3 regions of the Rhizobium sp. P1_E6 genome follow, and region 1 is predicted to be linked to each of the others. Evidence: predicted binding sites of a transcription regulator. Region 1 holds the regulator's gene; each other region holds the start of a gene.
What was found. Region 1 encodes LexA, which represses DNA repair genes until DNA is damaged. Its sites were predicted from a motif close to TGTTCNNNNTGTGTTCNG; they were not measured.
Positions count from the first base shown of each region.

Region 2: AC1D35_RS10595 (DNA recombination protein RmuC) is a predicted target of LexA. The motif match lies at 2,508-2,525, and genes of this name have one in related genera.
Region 3: AC1D35_RS03325 (DUF5680 domain-containing protein) is a predicted target of LexA. The motif match lies at 1,460-1,477, and genes of this name have one in related genera.

Region 1 covers NZ_JBFUBG010000028.1:2,661-7,762, forward strand. The annotation lists gene AC1D35_RS15935 (ComEC/Rec2 family competence protein) at 1-2,253, shown strand, start outside; gene lexA (transcriptional repressor LexA) at 2,234-2,959, opposite strand; gene AC1D35_RS15945 (VOC family protein) at 3,157-4,044, shown strand; gene kdsA (3-deoxy-8-phosphooctulonate synthase) at 4,041-4,886, shown strand; gene eno (phosphopyruvate hydratase) at 5,029-5,102, shown strand, end outside.
Region 2 covers NZ_JBFUBG010000015.1:14,605-19,706, forward strand. The annotation lists gene AC1D35_RS10585 (methyl-accepting chemotaxis protein) at 1-68, opposite strand, end outside; gene AC1D35_RS10590 (ribokinase) at 309-1,208, opposite strand; gene AC1D35_RS10595 (DNA recombination protein RmuC) at 1,253-2,476, opposite strand; gene AC1D35_RS10600 (globin-coupled sensor protein) at 2,672-4,171, shown strand; gene def (peptide deformylase) at 4,267-4,782, shown strand; gene fmt (methionyl-tRNA formyltransferase) at 4,877-5,102, shown strand, end outside.
Region 3 covers NZ_JBFUBG010000003.1:125,986-131,087, forward strand. The annotation lists gene dnaE (DNA polymerase III subunit alpha) at 1-1,225, opposite strand, end outside; gene AC1D35_RS03325 (DUF5680 domain-containing protein) at 1,538-1,999, shown strand; gene AC1D35_RS03330 (ABC transporter ATP-binding protein) at 2,003-2,686, opposite strand; gene AC1D35_RS03335 (lipoprotein-releasing ABC transporter permease subunit) at 2,743-4,047, opposite strand; gene proS (proline--tRNA ligase) at 4,065-5,102, opposite strand, start outside.

The sequences.
Region 1 (5,102 bases):
CGCATGGCGGTCGAAGAGGCTGGCTACGGTCGCCTCATTCTTTTTTCGCCGGTCTTCCTTGGTGCGGGTGCCGCGACCTGGTTTCTGGCAGCTTCGGATTTTCCGGCTGTCTCGCTTGGTCTCTGCCTTTTTGTCGTCCTCGGTGCCGTCGTACTTTGCGGGTATGGCCGGCCGAAATTGCGGGCGACGCTCTCTGCTCTGCTTCTCTTTGCCGGCGGAATGCTTTCGGCACAGGTCGAAACATGGCGGGCGCAGACCCTGATCCTCGATTCAGCCGTAACGACAACGGTAACAGGCAGGATCGAGCGCCGCGAAGGCGACGGGCGGGGGCGCTGGCGTTACATTCTTGACGTCACCGGAACAGACGCGCCGCAGATCAAGCGTCCGCCTAAACGCATTACAGTGCTCGTGAGAGGCGCCGCGCAGCCTTTCGAGCTTGGCGACGTCATCGAGGGCAGGGCGCGTCTCACGCCTCCGGCAGGCCCCGCACTTCCCCACCTGAATGATTTTGCTTTCAGTGCCTATTTTGACGGCATCGGCGCCAACGGCTTTTTCTATGGCGCGCCGAAAAAGCTTGCCTTGCAGCCACAGCAAGCGGGCTCGGTCGGTGAGGCGACACTCGAATGGCTCTATCGCCTCAGGAGTGGCATCGGCGATCGCATACGCTCCACCCTGCCGGGCGATACCGGCGCCTTTGCCGCTTCGCTTGTCACCGACGAGAGACGGGCGATCTCGGATGACACGACGGACGCGCTGCGGCAGTCCGGCCTTGCCCATATCGTCGCGATCTCCGGTCTCAATATGGCGCTTTCCGCCGGCATCTTTTTTGTCGGCCTGCGCGTCGTCCTTAGCCTTTTTCCCGGCATTGCCCAGGCGTGGCCGACCAAGAAAATCGCGGCGGCCGGTGCGCTCGCGGCGGTGACGGCCTACTATCTGATCTCCGGCTTTGCCGTCTCCGCCGAACGTGCCTTCATCATGATGGCCATCATGCTGGTTGCCGTCTTCTTTGACCGGCCATCGATCAGCCTCAGAAACGTGGCGCTATCCGCTCTTGTGATCCTTGCGATCTCGCCATCGGAGGTGCTGGGGCCGAGCTTCCAGATGTCCTTTGCCGCAACACTTGCCCTGGTCGCCGGCTACGATCTCTGGAAAGGCCGGCCGATGTGGGAGAATGTCTTTGCCAACCTGCCGGTCATGAAGCCCCTCTTCGTGGTCGGCGGTTTCTTTGGTGGCATTTTCCTGACGTCGCTGATTGGCGGCTTCTCTACCGCGCTGTTTTCGATCGAGCATTTCCACCGGCTGACAGCCTATGGCCTGCCGGCAAATCTCGCGGCCATGCCGGTGATTTCCTTCATCGTCATGCCGGCTGGGATGCTGGCGATGCTGCTGATGCCCTTTGGCCTGGACGGCTGGGCATGGCATGTGGCAGGCTTCGGGCTGGATCTGGTGATTACAATCGCAAAGACGGTATCGAGCTGGGGTGGCAATATCGATGTGGGCCGTTTGCCGGGTTGGTACTTCCCGACGGCTGTTTTCGGTTTTCTGCTGCTGACCCTCCTCAGAACTCGACTGCGGCATATCGGAACGGCAATCGTCGCTCTCTCCACGCTTGCTGTCGCGGCGCTGCCATCAGAGGCAATGCCCGACATCGCCATTGCCGAAGACGGTAGCCTCGTTGCTGTTGTCGATGGAGAGGCGATAGCTTCGAACCGCGAAAAGCCACCCGCCTTCATCTTCGAACAATGGCAGCGGGCGCTTGCCATCGAAGAGCACAGGAAGCCAGTCATGCTGGAAGCTGCCAACAGGCCCACTGCGCCCGAAGGCAAAAGACTGCAGCTCTCGCGGGATCAACAGAATGAAGCCAGAGAATCGATAAGACGTGTCGCGATCGGTTCGCCGTCACGGTTCTCGTGCCTGAAAGGTGCCTGGTGCGCCATCATGCTCGGCAATGGAAAGAAACTGACGGTTATCGACAATGCAGCCTATCTGGGCCCTGCCTGCGATACGGCCGATATCGTCGTCACCCCTGTCCGTCTGCGTCTTGACGGCTGCCGATCCGGAGCTCTGCTCTTTACCGGCGAAACATTGCGCAAGACAGGCTCGATCGAGCTTCGTTTCACAGATGGCGGAGTTGCGGTTGCCGCTACATTCGACGCATTACCACGGCCCTGGATGCGCCACCGTGCCTATGACTGGCGTAGCGACACATTCGCTGATGTTGACCGGTCACCGGTCAGTGATAGCGACGAATGAGGCCGACGAGCTTGCCCTGGACCTTGACGCGATCCGGCGGGAAAATGCGGGTCTCGTAAGCGGGGTTTGCGGCTTCGAGCGCAATCGATGCGCCCTTGCGGCGGAAGCGCTTGAGCGTCGCTTCCTCTTCATCGACGAGTGCGACGACGATGTCACCCGGATTGGCCGTGCTACCGTTGCGGATGATGACGGTATCGCCATCGAAGATGCCGGCTTCGATCATCGAGTCGCCACGAACTTCGAGCGCATAATGTTCGCCGGAGCCAAGCATATCGGCGGGAACGGTGATGTCATGGGTGTTGTTCTGGATTGCCGAAATCGGCACGCCGGCAGCGATGCGCCCCATGACCGGCACGGAAACCGAATTGCCGTTGTCGGCCGCAGGTGCTGACTTTGCCGCGGCGGGAGGCGCAACAGGTTGCGGCTTGCCGAGGCTGCCTTCGATGACGCTTGGTGAAAAGCCGCGCCTTGGCTGTAGGCTCGAGCTGTAGGCTTCCGGCAGCTTGATGACTTCGAGCGCACGCGCCCGGTTCGGAAGCCGGCGAATGAAGCCGCGTTCTTCGAGCGCCGTGATCAGCCGATGAATGCCGGATTTCGAGGCCAGATCCAGGGCGTCCTTCATCTCGTCGAAAGATGGCGGAACGCCGGATTCCTTCATCCTTTCATGAATGAAAAGAAGAAGTTCCTGTTGTTTGCGCGTGAGCATCGGCGTGTGACCCCAGTATTGAAACAAATCCAGAACGGACACTATATGTTCCATATGTGTTCCGCAAGTGGCTAAATTTTCGTAAAATTTCTCCCCATTGTGTTGAGAATTTTATTTTTGTCGGCGCCCGGCCCGTCCGGCCTTGCTTCGTAAGGCTTGTTGAAGCACATCTCCTTGTGATTGCTGGAGAGTAGCTGATGACCCAAGACACGCTTGCGATCGATCATCTCGTTTTGCCGGTTACCGATATCGCCCTTGCACGCGAGAGGTTAGGCAAGCTGGGCTTCACCGTCGCTCCGGACGCGCGCCATCCCTTCGGTACGGAAAATGCCTGCGTTTTCTTCGCCGACAGGAGCTATCTCGAGCCGCTCGGCGTCGCCAGTGTCGAGGAGAGCGACAGGACGGCGCGTGATGGCAATGTCTTCACAGCCCGCGATCAGGCCTTTCGTTTTCGCTGCGGCAGCGAGGGCCTGTCTGCTATCGCCTTCAGTGCCGCGGATGCAAAGCATGAACATGCTCGATTCGTTAAAGGCGGCATTAGCGCTGGTTCTGTGTTGCAGTTCGAACGTCCCGTGAAAATGCCGGATGGCACGGAGAGCATTGCCGGCTTCCGGCTCGCCTTCGCCGGTGACCTCCGGGCACCGGATTTCTTTCTCTTCGCCGTCGAGCGCGTCAATCCGCTCCCTGCTGACCGCAGCGCGCTCGAAGCTCACGTCAACGGCGTAACCGGAATTGCCGAGATAGTTCTAGCCGCGCCCGAGCCTTCGGCCTTCGGCGAATTCGTCCGTGGCGTGGCAAGAGCCGACGCCGCAGATGAGACCGGTTTTGGGGTGAGAGTTGCTCTGGCAAACACAAAAATCAGTCTGATGAACCCGGCGGGTCTGGAGGCCTATTTCGATCTGGCGACGCCGGACACCGATCGCGGCCTGCGTGGGCGGGCGATCCTTTTCCATGCGGGCGATCTTGCCGTGACAGAAGCGCATTTGGCTGCTAACGGGGTGACCTATACACGCAAGGGCAACCGTATTCTGGTGAAGCCCGCGCCCGGCCAGGGCGTGCTCTTCGCCTTCGAGGAAACATCATGAGCTCCAATACCAATTCCCAGGTGACGGTCGGCGAGGGCGCCGGTAAGGTCACCTTCTCCAATACCGGCCGCTTGTCGCTGATCGCCGGCGCCTGCGAAATGGAAAGCCGCGACCATGCGTTCATGGTGGCCGGCACATTGAAGGAACTGTGCGCCAAGCTCGGCATAGGGCTTGTCTACAAGACGTCTTTCGACAAGGCCAATCGCTCTTCGTTGTCGAGCAAACGCGGTGTCGGCCTTGAGAAGGGGCTGGAAGTATTCGCTGATCTCAAGAAGGAACTCGGCATTCCGGTTCTCACCGACATTCACAGCGAAGAACAATGCGCCGAAGTAGCGAAGGTCGTTGATATCCTGCAGATACCGGCCTTCCTGTCTCGCCAGACTGATCTTCTGGTGGCTGCTGCCAAGACGGGCCGCGTCATCAACGTCAAGAAGGGCCAGTTCCTGGCGCCTTGGGACATGAAGAATGTGCTCGGCAAGCTGAATCAGAGTGGCAATCCGAACATTCTGCTGTGCGAGCGCGGCGCTTCCTTCGGCTACAACACGCTGGTCTCCGACATGCGCTCCCTGCCGATCATGGCAGCCACCGGTGCGCCAGTTATCTTCGACGCCACTCATTCGGTCCAGCAGCCGGGTGGGCAGGGGGAAACGTCCGGCGGAGAACGGCAATTCGTGGAGACGCTCGCGCGCGCTGCCGTGGCGGTCGGTGTTGCCGGGGTCTTTATCGAGACCCATCAGGACCCGGATAACGCGCCCTGCGACGGCCCGAACATGGTCTATCTCAAGGATATGCCGCGGCTTCTGGAAAAGCTGCTGGCTTTCGACGCGATCGCTAAAGGCTGACAGTCAAAAGCCTGACATGATCGTAATATAGCGACGAGTGGAACTGCATGCCGAAGGGTGCCGCAAACTGCCATTGTAATTTGCGCACCTTCGATTAAGACGGTTTCAAACGATTTATCCACCCACCGAGCAGGAAAAAACCATGACTGCAATTACCGATATCATAGCCCGCGAGATTCTCGATAGCCGTGGTAACCCCACCGTCGAAGTCGATGT
Region 2 (5,102 bases), on a different contig from region 1:
AGTGCAATGGCGGCACCGGTAATGACTATGAGCTTCGCCGCAAGCGATTTCATTCTGAAAATGAACATAGGTTCCTCGGGGCAAGGACGCACCGAAGGGCCATTCTCCGGCGCAGCGGGTAAGGCACGCTCTATCATGGAGCAGCCATGGGGGTGACCGCCTCGAAGATGAACGAAGTCGCGATCGCCCGAAGGATCGCCAGAAACCTCTTAAATTTGAATGAAATTCGCTATGTTTCGGCAGCAAATCCGGAAAGCCACCCCAAAACTAGGGGTAGCTTTTCATCGATTGTTCGCGGCTGGACTGGACTATATTCTGTCTGCGACTTCGGCTGCGAGCGGAATGGAGGGCTGAGCCCCCGGCTTCAGGCAGGCGAGCGAGCCGGCAACCGCTGCACGGCGCAGCGCCGAGTCGAAATCCAGACCCTCATCGAGGCTTGCTGCGAAATAGCCGCAGAACGTATCGCCAGCGCCGACGGTATCGACGGGTTCGATGACAAGGCCCTGCGCACGGGAAATCTGGCCATCCCGGATCGCGATGACACCATCGCCGCCGAGCGTAACGATCAGCGTCTGGCCGGTCTCGGCATGCAGCCGCTCCAACGCCGCCTCACGGTCGCCGGGACTCATGTTCTCCTCTCCCGCCAGCCGCTCGAATTCGGTCTCGTTGGCAATGACGATGTCGGCCAGCCGGCCGAGTCGCGGCGCATCCGGAATGAGCGGCGCAAGATTGAGAATGCTGGTGATGCCCTTGGCACGGGAGGCAGTAAGCGCACGCTCGACCGCCTCGACCGGAACTTCAAGCTGCAGCATCAGAATATCGCCTTCATTCATGGCGTTGACGGCGGCCTCGGCATTGCCACCGCTGACCTTGCCGTTCGCGCCGGGAATGACCGCGATCATGTTTTCGCCGTCGCCGCCGACGAGAATGAGGGCCGTGCCCGTCGGCCCCTCGACATGGCTGACGCGCGAAAGATCGGTGCCGGCGCCGTCGAGCAGTTCAAGGGCGCCTTCGGCAAAGGCATCCTTGCCGACAGCGCCCGCCATATGGACATAGCGGCCCGCGCGGCGGGCGGCGAGCGCCTGATTGGCACCCTTGCCGCCGGCAGCCGTTGCAAAGCTATTGCCGGCAACCGTTTCTCCGGGCTTCGGCAGGCGCTCGGTGGTGGCGATAAGGTCCATGTTGATGGAGCCGAAAACTGTGATCATGGAATGTCTGTCCCTTGCTTCGGGTCGCGACACTGCCGAAGCGATCACTCCTCGTCAACCACCCTGAGCTTGAGCAGTCCGGTCCTGCTTTCGACTGATTTCGCCGCCGGCTCGCTCACTTGCGCCGGCTTGCCGTCGCCGCCTGCCTCGAATTCCAGCGCCTCGATCTTCGCGCCGCGCTTGGTAAGCTTGTCCGCCGAGGTAATAATCTGGTCCACGTCGCGCTGCGTCTGGGAAAAATGTCCCTGCAGCTTGCGCACGCGCTCGTCGAGCCGGCCGAGATCGTCCATGAGCAGGGCAACTTCACCCTGGATGACATGCGCCTGCGCCCGCATACGTTGGTCTTTCAGCACAGCCTGAATGACCTGGATCGACAGCATCAGGAGCGAAGGCGAGACGATGACGACGCGTGCGCGGTGAGCCTTCTGCACGATCGCTTCGAAATTCTCGTGAATTTCAGCGAAGATCGATTCCGAGGGAACGAAGAGGAAAGCCGTCTCCTGCGTCTCGCCCTGAATCAGATATTTGTCGGAAATATCCTTGATATGGACTTCCATGTCGCGACGAAACTGCTGGCCGGCAAGCTTGCCGGCGTCCGCGCCGCCTGCATCACGGATCGCGTTCCACGCTTCGAGCGGAAATTTGGCATCGATGACGAGCGGTGGTGCCCCATTCGGCATTCGGATCGTGCAGTCAGGTCGCGAGCCATTGGAAAGCGTCTGCTGGAAGGTATAGGCGCCCATTGGCAGGCCATCGGCGACGATCGTTTCCATACGCGACTGGCCGAAAGCCCCACGCGTCTGCTTGTTGGAAAGAATGGCCTGCAGCCCGACGACATCCTTGGCGAGCGTCTGGATATTATTCTGGGCTACATCGATCACCGCCAGGCGCTCCTGCAGTTTCTGCAGGTTGTCATGCGTCGATTTCGTCTGCTCGGTCAGCGTCGAACTCATGCGCTGTGACATGCCGTCGATCCGCTGGTTGATCGCATGATTGAGCTCGGCCTGCCGTGCACCGAAGACCTCCGTCATGGTCGAGATGCGTCCCTGCATCTCCGCCTGGATTTTCAGAAGCTCGCCCATGCGCGCTTCGCTTTCTGTGGCGCGAAGATTGGCCTCCTCCGCCTCCTCGCGGCGGATGCCGGCATTGCGAAAGGCAAACACGATCGCCACGAGAATGAGAACGGCGAGCGCGGCGCCCGCGACTGCAAGCATGGCCGGGTTCGGCACGGGCAGGGAGAAGGTGAGTGAGTCGGGTGTCATGGTCATATTGCACCATAACAAAATGGACAGCGATATCCAGATCAAAACGTGAACAATCCGCGCCGGCCTGTCAGGCGCCGTCAGCGCTACTTCGCTGTAATCTGAGAAAAATTAGCGGGCATACTTAACGATTGCTAAACCATATTCGCCAAATCTGGCGCGGAAATTCCCCTCCGCATCCGCGCCAGATAGAGATCCTCCATGACTCCCCAGCAGACCGATAATGCCCTCAAGCAGCGCCTTGACTTCATTGAGCTCGACGATGAGGCACGCAAGAATCTGCGGGAGCTGCGGCCGGCGATCTCCGAGCTGCTCGGCGGCGCCCTGGACAAGTTCTACAATAAGCTTGCCAAGACTCCGGCTGTTGCAGGCTTCTTTTCCGACAAGGCCCATATGGGTCACGCCAAGAAGCGTCAGCAGGAACATTGGGGCAATCTTTCCGGTGGCAATTTCGACCAGAGCTATGTGAATGGCGTCACGGCCGTCGGCCGCACCCATGCCCGCATCGGCCTAGAGCCGCGCTGGTATATTGGCGGCTATGCGCTTGTCATGTCGGAGCTCGTCCGGGGCCTGATGGAAAAGCAGTGGCCATCGCTCTTTGCCCGCCAGCAAGGAAAGGCGCTTGCCGAAAAGCTGACCGCCGTCATCAAGGCTGCGATGCTCGACATGGATTATTCCATCTCCGTCTATCTCCAGGCGCTTGAAGAAAAGCGCCAGGCGCTGGAAGAAGAACGCGCTCGCTCCGAAGCCGATCAGGCGCTGGCACTGGAACATCTGCGCCGCGGCCTCGAAGCGCTGTCGCGCGGCGATCTCGAGGCGACCCTTCCTGCCGATCTGCCCGGCAATTTCCGGGAGATGGCCGAGGACTACAACAGGGCCGTCAACGCTCTTCGCAATTCCTTCACTTCCGTCCGCACGACGTCCGGTCACATTCTCGAAGGCGCCGATGTGATGTCGAAGGCAACGGACGATCTTGCCTTGCGCACCGCGCAGCAGGCTGCGGGCGTCGAAGAAAGCTCGGCTGCGCTACAGCAGCTCTCCGTCAGCGTCAGCCAGACCGCCGCCAATGCCGAGAAGGCGTCCGGCGCCGTGCGCGAAACACAGGAAAAAGCCAAGAATTCCGGCGAACTCGTCAACAGCGCCGTTTCGGCCATGGCCGGTATCGAGAAGTCTTCCACCGAAATCGCCAAGATCATTGGCGTCATCGATGAGATCGCTTTCCAGACCAACCTGCTGGCGCTGAACGCCGGCGTCGAGGCCGCCCGCGCCGGTGATGCCGGCAAGGGCTTCGCCGTCGTCGCACAGGAAGTCCGTCAGCTTGCGCAGCGCACGGCCGATGCCGCCAAGGAGATCAAGAATCTGATCTCCGAAAGCTCGACACAGGTGAACGAGGGGGTGAACATCGTCAGCAGCACCGGTGAGGCGCTGAGCGACATGATCAGCCGAATCGACATCATCAACAGCTTCGTTGCCGATATTGCGGCTGCCGCGCGCGATCAGGCAACGGGCGTCAACGAGGTGAGCGTAGCGATCCGTAATATGGACACCATCACCCAGCAGAATTCCGGCATGGTCGAGCGTACCTCGGCCGAAACCCGCAAGCTGAAGGATGGGGTCGAAAACCTCATTGAACTGCTGCAGCGTTTCCGTGCAAGCGCCGAAGGCCGTCAGGTTGCTCGTGCCGCTCGCCGCGCAGCCTGACAATCCGGGCGAAAACCGGGCAGGCGCTGCAAAAAACCGCAATCCCTGCCCGGCGGATAATTCCCTAGTGTGAAAAGATGGGTTATGGGAACGCCATGACCATCAAGCCACTCATCATTCTTCCCGATCCCGTTCTCCGTCAGGTTTCCAAGCCGATCGAGCGGGTTGATGCTGATCTCCAGCGCGTTGTCGACGACATGCTGGACACTATGTATGACGCACCGGGCATCGGCCTTGCCGCAATCCAGGTCGGTGTTGCGCGCCGGATGCTCGTCATCGATCTTTCGAAGGAAGGCGAGGAAAAACAGCCGCTCGTCTTCATCAATCCGGAGATCGTCAGCTCCTCGGACGAACGTTCCGTCTATGAGGAAGGCTGCCTTTCCATTCCCGATTATTATGCTGAAGTGGAACGGCCCGCCAAGGTTACCGCCAAATATCTCGACCGCGAAGGCAAGGAGCAGAGCGTGGAGGCTGACGGGCTTCTGGCGACCTGCCTCCAGCACGAGATCGATCACTTGAATGGCGTGCTTTTCATCGATCATATCTCGAGGCTGAAGCGCGAGATGGTGATCAAGAAGTTCACCAAGTCCGCCAAGTCTAAGGCGCTTTGAACCGCCAAGGCGGGAGAATACAAGGCTTCGAAGGGCTTGATCTCAAGCTCGTAAACCCGTTTGAAGACGGCTGATCCTCAATTGGCGAGATAGAATGTCTCTTCGTATTGTTTTCATGGGAACGCCCGACTTCTCCGTCCCGACGCTGCGCCTGCTCGTCGACGCCGGCCACCAGATCGTTGCCGTCTATACCCAGCCGCCGCGGCCGGGCGGGCGGCGCGGGCTCGATCTTCAGAAATCGCCGGTGCACCATGCGGCCGAACTGCTCGGCCTGCCGGTTTTCACACCAATCAATTTCAAAGATCCCGAAGAGCGTGAGC
Region 3 (5,102 bases), on a different contig from region 1:
GCGGATCGACGTCGGTGATCGTCAGCGCATAGGCGACCAGCGAGCCTGCGCCCGAACCGCGGCCTGGGCCAACCGGGATATCATGCTGCTTGGCCCATTTGATGAAGTCCGCAACGATCAGGAAGTAGCCGGGGAACTTCATTCGCTCGATAACACTGAGCTCGAATTCCAGCCGCTCGCGGTAATCCTTCTCCTCGTAGCCGGCGGACATTCCAAGCTCGGCAAGGCGCATATCCAGCCCCTCCTCCGCCTGGCGGCGAAGTTCGAGCGATTCTGCGCGCTCGGCCTCTTCGGCATCGTCAGTCGCACCCGTGAAGCGCGGCAGGATCGGCTTGCGGGTCTTCAGCACGAAGGAGCAGCGCCTTGCGATCTCGACGGTATTCTCCAGCGCCTCGGGCAGATCGGCGAAGAGCTTTTCCATCTCCGCGCGGCTTTTCAAATAATGATCCGGGGAGAGGCGGAAGCGGCTGTCGTCGGAAACGATGGCGTTGTGGGCCACCGCCATCAGCGCGTCATGCGCATCGTAATCGTCGCGCGTCGGGAAGAAGGCTTCGTTGGTCGCCACCAGCGGCAGGTCGTGCTTATAAGCAAGGCCGATAATCTTCTGTTCGTGCCGCTTGTCGTAGGTGCCGTGCCGCTGCAGTTCGACATAGAGCCTGTCACCGAAGATGCGCTTCAGCGCCAGCAGACGAGTCTCCGCCTGGGTGGTATGGCCGTCCTTGAGCGGCATGTCGACGGGGCCGGTCGAGGCACCCGTCAATGCGATCAGCCCTTCGGTGCCGATTTCCTCCAGCCAGGAGGAGCGGATATTGATGGCCTGATTGTTCTCGCCGCCGAGATAGGCGCGGCTGACGAGATCGACCAGCCGTTCATAGCCTGCGTCCGTGGCGGACAAAAGTACGATCGAGGGCAACTTGACCAGCGTCTGGTGTCCGCCCCGCTTTTCGGTTTCGAGGCCGTCTTCCATGTCGATCGATACCTGGCAGCCGATGATCGGCTGCAGACCGTCTTCCATCGCCTTCTGGGAAAACTCCAGAGCGACGAAGAGATTGTTGGTATCGGTAATGGCGATCGCCGGCTGGCTGTCGCCCGACGCCTTGTAGAGGATCTTTTTGAGGGGCAACGCGCCTTCGAGCAACGAATAGGCGGAGTGGACCCTCAGATGGACGAAGCCCGGTTTTCCGCCGACGACTGCGCCAGCAGCACCTTTTTCCGCATCCGCCATGATCTGCCTTTCGAACCGCCTCACTGAAGAGCGCGCATTGTCGGCAATCAAGGCGATTCTGTCCAGAAAAAGTCCCGCTTCGGGACCGCATGGCAGCCATGCGATCCCCTGAATTCTTACATTGCCATGACAATCAGCGAAAAGCTGGCAATGAACATTGCGATGGAGGTGAATGCTGCGATATCACGGATCATGTCAGTCATTTGGCTCTCCTGTGCTCTTATGTTTTTAATTTGTTCCATGTATGTTCTGTTGTCAACAGGATTCCCTCCCGCTCTCGCGGGACATGGTTAACGTCGGAGCAGCGGGACGATGGACACGCAGGAACTCAACGGCTTCATTGTCGAAGCCAAATCGCAGACTTATGTCGCCGGCGCGAAGCCGCAGCCCTCTTATCGGATCGGCGCCCATGATATCGGCTACAAGCGCGGGATCTGGCGCTACCTCGACAGCTATTTCGGCGGCACGGATTTTGCCGGTCAGGAAGTGGTCTGGCTGGAGGAAAAGCCGGTGTGGGCGATGAACTATTTTGGGCGGATCATCGAGCCCGGGATCATCGACGGAACTGTCGCCGGCACGATCATTAGCGCCGCGCTGTCACAGCTTTACAAACAAGGCCGCTTCCTCGGCGGCATGGTCTTCGATCATTCGCTGGGGCGCTATGTCGATACGAGCGAAGGCGACTGCACGCATTTCCGCGGCCACGAATTCATCCTTGTCGATGGTCAAAGGGCCTATGAGCTCGATTATCGCGGCGGGCTGATTATCCCCTGATAATCAGAAATCCACGACCTTGCCGTCGGAGATCGTTACGCGCCGGTCCATGCGCCGGGCAAGCTCGTGGTTGTGTGTGGCGATCAGCGCGGCAAGGCCCGACTGGCGCACCAGAGCCTCCAGAGCATCGAAGACATAGCTGGCGGTTTCCGGGTCGAGATTGCCGGTGGGCTCGTCGGCCAGAAGCAGGCTCGGCGCATTGGCAACGGCGCGAGCGATTGCCACGCGCTGCTGCTCGCCGCCGGAAAGCTCGCCCGGGCGATGCGTACCGCGGTGGCCGATGCGCATGTAATCCAGAAGCATCTTTGCCCGCTCGCCCGCTTCTTTCCATGAGAGGCCGGCGATGAGCTGTGGCATCATGATATTTTCCTGCGCAGAGAATTCCGGCAGCAGGTGATGAAACTGATAAACGAAGCCGATCTCGCCGCGGCGGATAGCCGTGCGCTTGTCATCGGAGAGGCCATCACATGGGCGACCGTTGACCATTACCTCGCCGCCGTCAGGATGCTCCAGCAGCCCTGCCACATGCAGCAGCGTCGACTTGCCGGTGCCCGACGGCGCCACCAGCGCCACCATCTCACCGCTCGACAGGGTGAAATCCGCACCCTTGAGGATGGTCAGCAGCGTTTCGCCCTGGCCATAGTGGCGCTCGACGCCCGAAAGCTTGAGAACGACATTGCGTTTCATGAATGCGGCATTCCTTGGATTGGGCCTTGGATCATGCATGACCTTGAATCTCAGCCTTATTCGTAACGAAGGGCCTGGACGGGGTCGAGGCGGGAGGCGCGCCAGGCGGGGAAGATCGTCGCGATGAAGGAGAGCGTCAGCGCCATGATGACGACGGACACCGTTTCGCTCACATCCATTTTCGCCGGCAGCTGGCTCAGGAAATAAAGCTCCGGATCGAAAAGCACCGTGCCCAATACCCAGGAGAAGAACTGGCGGATCGACTCGATGTTAACGCAGACGAGCACGCCGAGCAGCACGCCGGCGATCGTGCCGACAATACCGATCGCCGCCCCGGTCATGAAGAAGATGCGCATGATGGCGCCGGCGCTCGCACCCATGGTGCGCAGGATGGCGATATCGCTGCCCTTGTCCTTCACCAGCATGATGAGGCCGGAGATGATGTTGAGCGCGGCGACCAGCACGATCAGTGTCAGGATCATGAACATGACGTTGCGCTCCACCTCCAGGGCGGAGAAGAAGGTCTGGTTGCGCTGGCGCCAGTCGGTGATGGCGATCTGCCGTCCGGCCGCCTCTTCGACCTTGGGCCTCAGATTGTCTATATCGTCGGGGTTGTCGACGAAGAGCTCAATCGACTGCACCAGCCCGTCGGCATTGAAATAAAGCTGAGATTCCTCCAGCGGCATATAGATGATCGAGGAATCGTATTCCGACATGCCGATCTCGAAGAGGCCGGAAATCTTGTAGGATTTGATGCGCGGATTGACGCCCATCGGCGTCACGTCACCCTCCGGTGACGTCATCGTAATCAGGTCACCAACTCGCAGGCCAAGCTGGTCGGCCATGCGCGTGCCCATCAATACGCTGTCGCCTGCAGCAAAACCCACCATATCGCCGGACTTGATGTTGTCGGAGACGGCCTTGAGCTTGGTCAGGTCTTCGGCCCGCGTGCCACGCACCAGCGCGCCTGTACTGCCGCCCGTCCGCGAGGAAGCGAGCACCTGGCCTTCGACCAGCGGCAGCGCCATCTTGATACCGGGCACCGCCTCGAATTTCTTCACGAGGTCGGCATAGTCGGTAAAGGGACCATCGATCGGCTGGATGATCATGTGGCCGTTGATGCCGAGGATGCGGGAGACGAGTTCCGTGCGGAACCCGTTCATCACGGCCATGACGATAATCAGCGTCGCGACGCCCAGCATGATGCCGACGAATGAGAAGCCGGCAATGACGGAGATGAACGCCTCCTTTCGGCGGGCGCGCAGATAGCGCCACGCCACCAGGCGTTCGAAGGTAGAAAATGGCTTGCCAGCCGGACCCAAGCCGGATTTGGAACTCCGGTCCAATGCTGCCTCTGCCATTTCGCCTCCGTCTTTCTTTAAGCCACGAACCTGTTGATCGCCGCCTCGATTGTCATCGTCTCGCGGGCGCCGGTCCTGCGGTCCTTCACTTCCACTTCGCCATTCGCGACCGCGCGCGGACCGGCAATGATCTGGTACGGCACGCCGATCAGGTCGGCGGTCGCAAACTTGGTGCCTGCGCGGTCGTCCGTGTCGTCATAGAGCACGTCCTTGCCGGCCTTGGTCAGCGCTGCGTAGATCAGCTCGCAAGTGCCGTCGCAGGCTTCGTCGCCGGCCTTCATGTTGATGACCACGACATCGAAGGGCGCGACCGACTCCGGCCAGATGATTCCGTTCTCATCATGCGATGCTTCGATGATGGCGGGAACAAGGCGTGTCGGGCCGATACCGTAGGAACCCATGTGAACGAAGTGTTCCTTACCGTCAGGACCCTGCACCTTTGCACCCATCGGTTCGGAATACTTCGTACCGAAGTAGAAAATATGGCCGACTTCGATGCCGCGCGCAGAAAGACGCTCGCCTTCCGGAACCGCGTTGAAAGCTGCCTCGTCGTGCATTTCGGATGTCGCGGCATAGAGCGACGTCCACTTGTCGAAGATCCCCTTCAGACCGTCGACACTGTCGAAATCCGTGCTTTCGGCGGGGATGTCGAAATTGACGAAATCCTTGTGGCAGAAGACTTCGGACTCACCGGTATCAGCGAGAATGATGAACTCATGGCTCAGATTCCCGCCAATGGGGCCGGTATCGGCGCGCATCGGAATGGCGCGCAGGCCGAGACGATCGAAGGTGCGCAGATAGGCTGTGAACATCTTGTTGTAGGAATGCTCCGCCCCTTCGCGCGTGAGATCGAAGGAATAGGCATCCTTCATCATGAACTCGCGCGAGCGCATCGTGCCGAAGCGCGGACGGATCTCGTCACGGAACTTCAGCTGGATGTGATAGAGATTGAGCGGCAGGTCCTTGTAGGACTTCACGAAGGAGCGGAAGATATCCGTCACCATTTCTTCGTTGGTCGGACCGTAGAGCATGGGCCGATCCTGGCGGTCCTTGAT